Methylobacterium mesophilicum SR1.6/6: one gene and its partner. The protein of the gene in region 1 interacts with the protein of each later gene in a pairwise test. Links are inferred from orthologs where the notes say so. Each region holds a gene or a part of one and is shown on either strand. Other genes may lie near its edges.

What was found. The genes of interacting proteins can lie anywhere in the genome.
Region 2: the proteins of MMSR116_RS08865 (region 1) and MMSR116_RS12480 interact in binary tests that used the Escherichia coli proteins (3 or more experiments, as listed by UniProt). The link is inferred for Methylobacterium mesophilicum SR1.6/6 from one-to-one orthologs.

What each region holds. Positions count from the first base shown.
Region 1 is NZ_CP043538.1:1,894,775-1,899,005, reverse strand. What follows is about bases 220-3,552. They hold MMSR116_RS08865 (hybrid sensor histidine kinase/response regulator), read right to left. Parts: upstream 3,153-3,552; coding sequence 420-3,152; downstream 220-419. Other genes in these bases: chpT (histidine phosphotransferase ChpT), read right to left, coding at 3,256-3,552; MMSR116_RS08870 (chemotaxis protein CheW), read right to left, coding at 220-361. Also shown: more of MMSR116_RS08870, read right to left, coding at 1-219; more of chpT, read right to left, coding at 3,553-3,981. UniProt on the Escherichia coli protein: Involved in the transmission of sensory signals from the chemoreceptors to the flagellar motors. CheA is autophosphorylated; it can transfer its phosphate group to either CheB or CheY.
Region 2 is NZ_CP043538.1:2,622,776-2,626,657, reverse strand. What follows is about bases 397-3,380. They hold MMSR116_RS12480 (protein phosphatase CheZ), read right to left. Parts: upstream 2,255-3,380; coding sequence 1,538-2,254; downstream 397-1,537. Other genes in these bases: MMSR116_RS12475 (L,D-transpeptidase), read left to right, coding at 2,546-3,337; uvrC (excinuclease ABC subunit UvrC), read right to left, coding at 397-1,457. Also shown: more of uvrC, read right to left, coding at 1-396; MMSR116_RS12470 (DUF2076 domain-containing protein), read right to left, coding at 3,419-3,882.

The DNA.
Region 1 (4,231 bases):
TGTCGGCGCCGAGCTTGAGCACCTCGCCGACGCCGTCGACCACCAGCGCGAAGGTCTCGCCGGCCTGTTCCAGGCCGATCGCCATCTGGGGGTTGGCCTTGGTCCCGTCCGCCGCGGCCTCGGCGTCGGGCATGCCCAGGCGTCGGCGCAGACTCATGGCCGTCACCACGCGGCCGCGCAGGTTCAGGAGGCCGACGATCTCGGACGGCGCCAGCGGGACCGGCGTCACGCCCGAGGGGACGAACACGTCGTGGACCCGCTCGATCGCCAGCCCGAACAGGGTCTCGCCGACATAGACCGTCACGAAGTCGTCGGTGGCGCCCGTCTCGGCGGCGGTGGCGTTGGCGTTGGCAGCCTGCATCGGAACTCTCCGGATTCGATCGTCGGTCTCGACCGACTTGGTGCGTGCGGCGCGGCGATCAGGCGGCTTCCGACACCGCCGCGGCGCCGATCTCGGCGAGCGCCGCGATCAGGCCCGCCCGGTCGAACTTCGCCACGAGGTCGGTGATCGCGAGCGCCCGGGCGCGCTCCACCGCGTCGGCGCCGATCGCCCCGGTGAGGCCGACCACCGGAAGTCCCGCGAGCCGCGGCTCGGCCCGGCGCATGGCGGCAACGAGGTCGAAGCCGCTGCGGCCCGGCATCTCCAGGTCGGTGACCACCGCCTCGATCTTGGGATCGGCCTGGAGGGTCGCCAGCGCCGCGTCCGCGCTCGCCGCCGTGACCACTTGGTAGCCCGCCGCCTTCAGCACCGGGCTCAGCATGTCGCGGAAGAAGGCCGAGTCGTCGACCAGCAGGATCGTGGAGACCTGCTCGGGCCGCTTCAGGCCGCGCGCCCAGTCGTCGTAGGCCAGCGGCAGGAAGTGGGCGATGTTGATGATGTCGGTCGCCCGGCCCCGCAGCACCGCCGAGCCGATCAGGTCCGAACGGTCGGCCGCGATCTCGATGTCGAGCCGCTCCTCCACGATGTCGACGATCTCGTCCACCACGAGGCCCATGGCCCGCTCGCCGTCCGAGAACACCACGAGGGCCTGGGTCCCTTCCGACTTGATGGTGATCGCGGCATCCGCCGGGACCAGGGGCATCAGGCGCCCGCGATACTGGATCAGCGCGCGGCCGCCGAGCCACTCGACCTTGGCGCACTCGATCTCCTCGAGGCGGGTCACCAGCGACAGCGGCACCGCCTTGAAACTGCCCTGACCGCCCTTGAACACGAGCAGCGTGGTCTTGGTGTCGGCGACCTCCAGGGCTGCCTCGGCGTCGGCATCCCCGTGGCTGTTGCTGCCCTGGACGCCCTGCGCCACCTGGCGGGCCACGCCGTTCGGATCGACGATCAGCACCACGGCGCCGTCGCCCAGAATCGTGTTGCCGGCAAACATCGGGATGTGCCGCAGCTTCACCGACATCGGCTTCACGACGATCTCCTCCGTGTGGAAGACCTCGTCGACGAGGATCCCGAAGCGCTCGCGCCCGACCTGCGCCACCACCACGAACCCAGCCTGCTCCGTCTCGGCGCCGGCCGCGGCCTGTCCGAGCAGGCCGGTCAGCGAGACGATCGGCAGCAGCCGCTCGCGCAGCCGCAGCACCGGCGCGCCGTTGATGCGCTCGACTCTCTGCGCCCCGGCATCGACCCGCACCAGTTCCAGCACCGCCACCTGCGGCAGGGCGAAACGGTGCTCGCCGGCCCGCACGATCAGGGCGGCCACGATGGCCAGCGTCAGGGGGATCTTGATGGTGAAAGTGGTGCCGCGGCCCGCCGTGGTGGCGATGTCGATCAGGCCGCCGATGGTCTCGATGTTGGTCTTGACCACGTCCATGCCGACGCCGCGGCCCGAGACCGAGGTCACCGCCGCCGCCGTCGAGAACCCGGCGTGGAAGATGAACTTGGCGACCTGGGCGTCGGTCATCCGGTCGATGTCGGCCTGGGCGGCGAGCCCGCGCTCCACCGCCTTCTTGCGGATCGCCGCGAGGTTCAGGCCCTTGCCGTCGTCGGCGATCTCGATCGTGATCGTGCCGCCCTCGTGGTAGGCGGCGAGCCGGATCGTGCCGCGGGCGGGCTTGCCCGCTGCAACGCGCTCCGCAGTCGATTCGAGGCCGTGATCCGCCGAGTTGCGGACCATGTGGGTTAGCGGGTCCTTGATGACCTCGAGGACCTGACGGTCGAGTTCGGTCTCGGCGCCGACCATCACGAGGTCGATCTGCTTGCCGAGTTCGGCAGAGAGGTCGCGCACCACCCGCGGCAGCTTCTGCCACGCGTTGCCGATCGGCTGCATGCGCGTCTTCATCACGCCTTCCTGCAGCTCGGCCGTCACGTGCGACAGGCGCTGCAGCGGGACCTTGTAGCTCGAATCCTCGTGCCGCCGGGCGATCTCCAGGAGCTGGTTGCGGGTCAGCACTAGCTCCGAGACCATGGTCATCAGGTGCTCGAGCGTGTCGACATTCACCCGGATCGTCTGGTTCTTGGCGGCAGCGGTCGTCTCGCCCTCGGCGGCCTCGGCCCGGGCCGGCTCGGTCCGCTCGGCCTCGGCCGGCTCGGCCCGTGCCGGCACAGCTGCCGGGGCCGCGCTGACGGCCGGGGAAGCGGCCGCGGCGACCGAAGCGGGCACGGGCGGCGGCGCGGGCGGCGGCGCGGCGAAATCCGATTCGTCCGGTCCCGGAGCCGCCAGGAATGCGGCCTCCAAGTCCTCTAGGGACACCTCGCCGGGCTTCAGCTCGCGGGCCACGGGCTCGGGCAGAACCGGCTCCGGCGGCGGTGGCGGGGCGGCCTGCTCGGGCTCGCCGGTGCCCGCGGCCATGCGCTCCAGGGCCGAGATCAGGTCGTCGTCCGACCCGGCTGGCTCCGTGCCGGTGGCTTCCAGGTCGGCCAGGATGGCCTTGAGCCGGTCCAGCGTCAGGAGAATCAGCGTGACCGAAGCCGACGTGGCGGGCAGACCGTCACGGAACCGGCCCATCAAGGTCTCGGCGGCGTGCGCCAAGGCCTCGAGGCGCGGAAGGCCGAGAAATCCGCAGGTTCCTTTGATCGTGTGGACGAGACGAAAGATGTTCCGAAGAATTGTCTCGTTATTCGGATCCTGCTCGAACCGAACTAGTTCTGCGTCGACCGTATCGAGATGCTCCCCGCTCTCGGTCAGAAACTCGCGAAGCAGGTCGTCCATAAGCGCTACTCGTTACGCGGAGAAGGTCTCGCGCAACCTACTTACTCGCGCGGGGTTAGGGAAGCGTTTCCGTTCCGACCCCGCGCCGCTGTTTTGAAGAATCTTACGCGAGCGCCGTGTCCGAAGCTTCTCCATCACCCGCATCAAGTGTCGCGATCACTGTGGGCGTCGCGCTGATCGTCACTTCATCATCCTGGATGGCGAAACGAACATCCATGGCAGCGGCCCGGGCCACGAGGCCGGCGTAGAACGGCAGGATGCCGTGGGCGTCGACGGTGCCGCTCTCGGGCCTGCCGGCCATCAGCTCCTCCACGTGCGGGGGGATGCGGGCATGCGAGCCCTTCGCCTTGAGTACGAGGCTGGGCGCCTCGCCGTCGCCCGACACCACGACGTCGATCACCCCGCCGCGCGGGATCGCCGAGGTCGCGATCATCACGAGGTTCAGGAGCAGCTTGACCTTGTTCTTGGGAAACAGGGCCTGCGGCGCGCTCCAGGTCAGCTTGGTCTTGTCGTCGGCGAACATGCCCTTGGCGACGCCCTCGGCGTCGGCGAGGTCGATCGAGGCGCCGGCCGAGCCCGCCGCCCCGAAAGCGATCCGGGCGAATTTCAGCCGCGCCGAGGCCTGCCGAGCGCTCTTGCCGATGAGTTCCAGCGCGAAGGTGCGCATCGATTCGTCCTGGTCGTCCTCCAGGACTTCGAGCCCGTTCACGATCGCGCCGACGGGGCTGATCACGTCGTGGCAGACCCGGGAGCAGAGCAGGGCGGCGAGGTCGAGGCCGTCGAGGTCCAGGATGGGCGAGGTCGGGGAGGACGAGTTCGGGGAGGACATGGTGCGCTCCGGGCGGGCGGATCTGGAAGTCGGACGTCTGCGGGCCGGGATCCCGAACGGGCATGCCGGTTCTGGGCCGCCCGATGCGGCGGATCGAATCGCCCGAAGGGATCCCGCACGGCCTGCAGGTCGGACCGGGGGCGACGACCGGTCCGCACGGATAGACGCCACGTTCGGCTTTGAAAAGCGTTACCGGGCGGCACCGAGGGCCGGCGGCACCGTCGATTCGGGCCTGCGCCGCCAACCGTGA
Region 2 (3,882 bases), 730 kb from region 1 along the record:
CCGGGGGTAAGCTCCTCCGACTTGATGTTGAACGTGCGGTAATGCGTCTTCATGAACCCCGTCGGCCCTGCGACGATCATCCCTCCGACGGCGTTCGTGCCCATGATGTGCGAGTTGTCGTAGACCTCGATCCGGCGCGGCGCGCGGTCGAGGCCGAAGGCCTGCCCCAGGGCCGCGAGCAGCTTCCCCTGGGACGCCGTGTCGGCGAGGCGCCGGGCGAGCGCCTCCTTGGCGTTGCGCTGGGCGTAATCGACGAGGTTCTTGCGCTCGCCGCGGCTCGGCCGATGGATCTCGACGCGGTGATCGACGCGGCTCGACAGGGCGGCGGCCACCAGTTCCGCATCCTCGATCTGGTGGCTGGTCAGGATCGTCCGGGGCGCCGGCTTGTCGTCGTAGAACTGGCCGATGAACGAGCCCAGCACCTCGTCGGGCGTCATGGTCCGGTCGGCCTTCGGGAAATAGGCGCGGTTGCCCCAGTTCTGGAAGTTCCGGAAGAAGAACACCTCGATGCAGAACTGGCCGGCCTGCTCGTCCAGGGCGAACACGTCCGCTTCCTCGACGCCCTGGGTGTTGACTCCCTGGACGCCCTGGATGGCCGAGAGCGCGGCGATCCTGTCCCGGAAGCGGGCCGCACGCTCGAACTCCATGGCCTCGGAGGCCTCCTGCATCTCGGCGCGCATCCGATCCTTCACGGCGTTCGACTTGCCCGCCAGGAAGGCGCGGGCCGAGTCCGCCATGGTGGCGTAGTCTTCCTGGGCAATCTCGCCCGTGCAGGGGCCGGAGCAGCGCTTGATCTGGTAGAGCAGGCAGGGCCGGGTCCGGTTCTCGTAGTAGCTGTCCGTGCAGGTGCGCAGCAGGAAGGCGCGCTGCAGGGCGTTCACTGTCCGATTCACCGCCCAGACGCTCGCGAAGGGACCGTAATAGCTGCCCTTCCGCCGCCTTGCGCCGCGATGCTTGACGATCTGCGGTGCGGGGCCGTCATCCGTGACCAGGATGTAGGGGAACGACTTGTCGTCCCGCATCAGCACGTTGAAGCGGGGCTTCAACTGCTTGATCAGGTTGGCTTCCAGGAGCAGCGCCTCGGTCTCTGTGGCGGTGGTGACGAATTCCATCGCCGCCGTCTGCGAGATCATCCGGGCGATGCGATTCGAGTGCGCCTGACCCCGGGCATAGGAGCCGACCCGGTTCTTCAGGTTCTTCGCCTTGCCGACGTAGAGGACGTCGCCCCGGTGATCGAACATCCGGTAGACGCCCGGCGAGGACGGCAGCGTCGACCAGAAGCGGCGGATCACCTCCGTGCCGGCCTGCACGGCGCCGGGCTCAAAATCGAAATCGATCTCCGGCGACTCGTCGGTGGGAAGACCGGCCTCGGGCTCGTCTGCGCCCTCGTCCCGCTCGGCATCGCGGCCGTCGTCGAAGGTATCGGGGGGCAGGTCTGAGAGGGCTCTGCGGCTCATACCGCAGATCTAAGCGTTCCGGCCGCCGAGGGGGACGGGGCCGCCGACAAAAAATGCGCGTCGGCGGCCGATCGAAGCGATCAATCGAACAGCGAGTCGATGTCGCTCTGGTCCACGTGGCCGATATCGTGGTCGAGCTTCGGCCCGTTGAGCAAGCTGCTCTCGTCGTCCAGGGCGGTGGAGACCGGCATGACGGCGATGAGTTCCTTGAAGCTGTCCAGCTCCGACCACGTGGCGATCAGCCGGTCAAGATGTTCCTCGATGAACTTCATCACACCGACGATCTTGCTGATCCGCTGGCCCGTCAGGTCCTGGAAGTTGCAGGCCTCGTAGGCCGTGATCACCCGCTCCAGGATGACGTCGACGTGCGGCTTCATGCCGGGCGGCAGCGTCGTGGCGTTGAGCATGCCGGCATGGCTCTCGATCTCCTCGATCGCGCCGAGGAGCTGCGTCGTCGCGCGCTCCGTCGAGTCCACGACGGCGTCGAGTTCGTCCGCGGCCCGGCGCATGCCCTTGCCGGTGTATTCGGTCCGGTGGAGGGTCGCCAGCTCCGCCTTCGTGCGGGTGATCGCCTCCTTCATCACGTCCAGCTCGGTCCGCATGGCCAGGGCCTCGTGCAACTCGCGCCGGCACGATTCGACCGTCTCGCTGGCGCTCATCTGCGTGATGCGGCGCAGGTCCTGGATGGCGTTGTAGATCTCGTCGAGGCGCTCGCCCGAGGCGGGAACGCCCGCCGGCGGTGGCGGGGCTCCGGGAAGCCCGAGAACGTCTTCAATGCGGTAGCGCTTCTGGGTCATCATCCGGGCGTAGGCGTTCGGGTTCCGTCGGCCCAACTCTCTAACACATCAGTTAGCGGACTGTGACTGCCAAGCTTGCCAACGCATGCGTGGCACTGCGACGAAGAAGCGGCCAAGAATTCGGTGCCCCCGGCGAAGCACCGGCATTGACGTTTGATTCACGCTGAGGCCGTCCGGGCGGGGAGGGCAACGCGGTTCAGCCGGATTCACCACGTTCGTTCACCTGATTCGCCAAGATCCGGCGGGATCCTCCCGCCGCAGCGGGCGTGTGCCCCGGTGCGGGAGGTTGCGATGCGGGGATCGGTCCGTGTGGGTCTGTGGGCGGCCTTGGCCGCGGCTGCCGCCTGCGTGCCCGCGCAGGCGCAACAGGCGCGCTACGCCGAGGGTGGTTACGGGGGCGGCCTGATCGAGTATCTCGTCACAGGTGGGGCCGGGGCCGGGCGGCAGACCTGGCCGCAGCGTTACGCGCAGCCGCAGCGGGGCGAGGCGCCTATGCGGGTCGCGGCCTATTCGGGCGAGCTTCTGCCCGCCGAGCCCGGGCCAGCCCAGGTCTACGCACAGCCACAACCCTATGGGGTGCCGCCGACCGGCGGCTACGGCGCGCCTCAGGCCGATCCGAGCCGCATCGCCCGCGCGGTCGCACCCGAATATCAGCGCCAGGAGGTCGCGTTCCCCGGCTCGCAGAGGCCCGGAACAATCGTGATCGACACTGCGGGCAAGCACCTCTACCTCGTGCAGGCCGGCCAGCGGGCTCTCCGCTACGGCATCGGTGTCGGCCGGCCCGGCTTCGCCTGGAGCGGGCTCAAGACCGTCAGCCGCAAGGCGGAATGGCCGGACTGGACGCCGCCGGCCGAGATGCTCGCCCGCCGCCCCGACCTGCCGCGCCACATGGCCGGCGGCCCGGAGAACCCGCTGGGCGCACGGGCCCTCTATCTCGGCTCGTCACTCTACCGGATCCACGGGACGAACGAGCCCAATACGATCGGGCAATCGGTCTCGTCGGGGTGCATCCGGATGATGAACGACGACGTCATCGATCTCTACGAGCGCGTGCCCGTGGGAACGCGGGTCGAGGTTCTCTGAACGCCTCACGCTTCCCCCAGATACGAGGAAGGCCCGGCCGCGCCTGACGCGACCGAGCCTTCCATTCGGTGTGCCGGACAATCAGGTCCAGTCGCTGTCGTCGCCGCCGCCGAGGTCGCCGCCGAAATCACCGCCCGGATCGCTGTAGCCGGCGTCCTGGAAGCCGCCCATGTCGCCGCCGCTGTTGTCCAGGGCCGAGCCGAGATCCTGGTTGCCACCGCCGTCGCCGTAGTAGTTGTTAACGATGGTCTCGCCGCTTCCGCCGCCGAGGCCCGCTGCCGCGGCGCTGCCGAGGCTGGAATGGCCGCCCGCGAAGGCGTTCGACAGGGCGCTGCCGAGGAGCATGCCGCCCGCCGCGCCGGCCGCCATGGGCAGCGCCGTCGCCATGAAGCCGCCGCCGCGCGCCGGGGCCTGGGGCTGGCCGCCCCACGGGCCGCCCTGCTGCTGCGGGTAGCCGCCCTGTTGCGGGTAGCCGCCCTGCTGGGGGTAACCCTGCTGCGGGCCGCCCTGATTGCCCCAGGGCTGGCCGCCCGGACGCGGCTGCC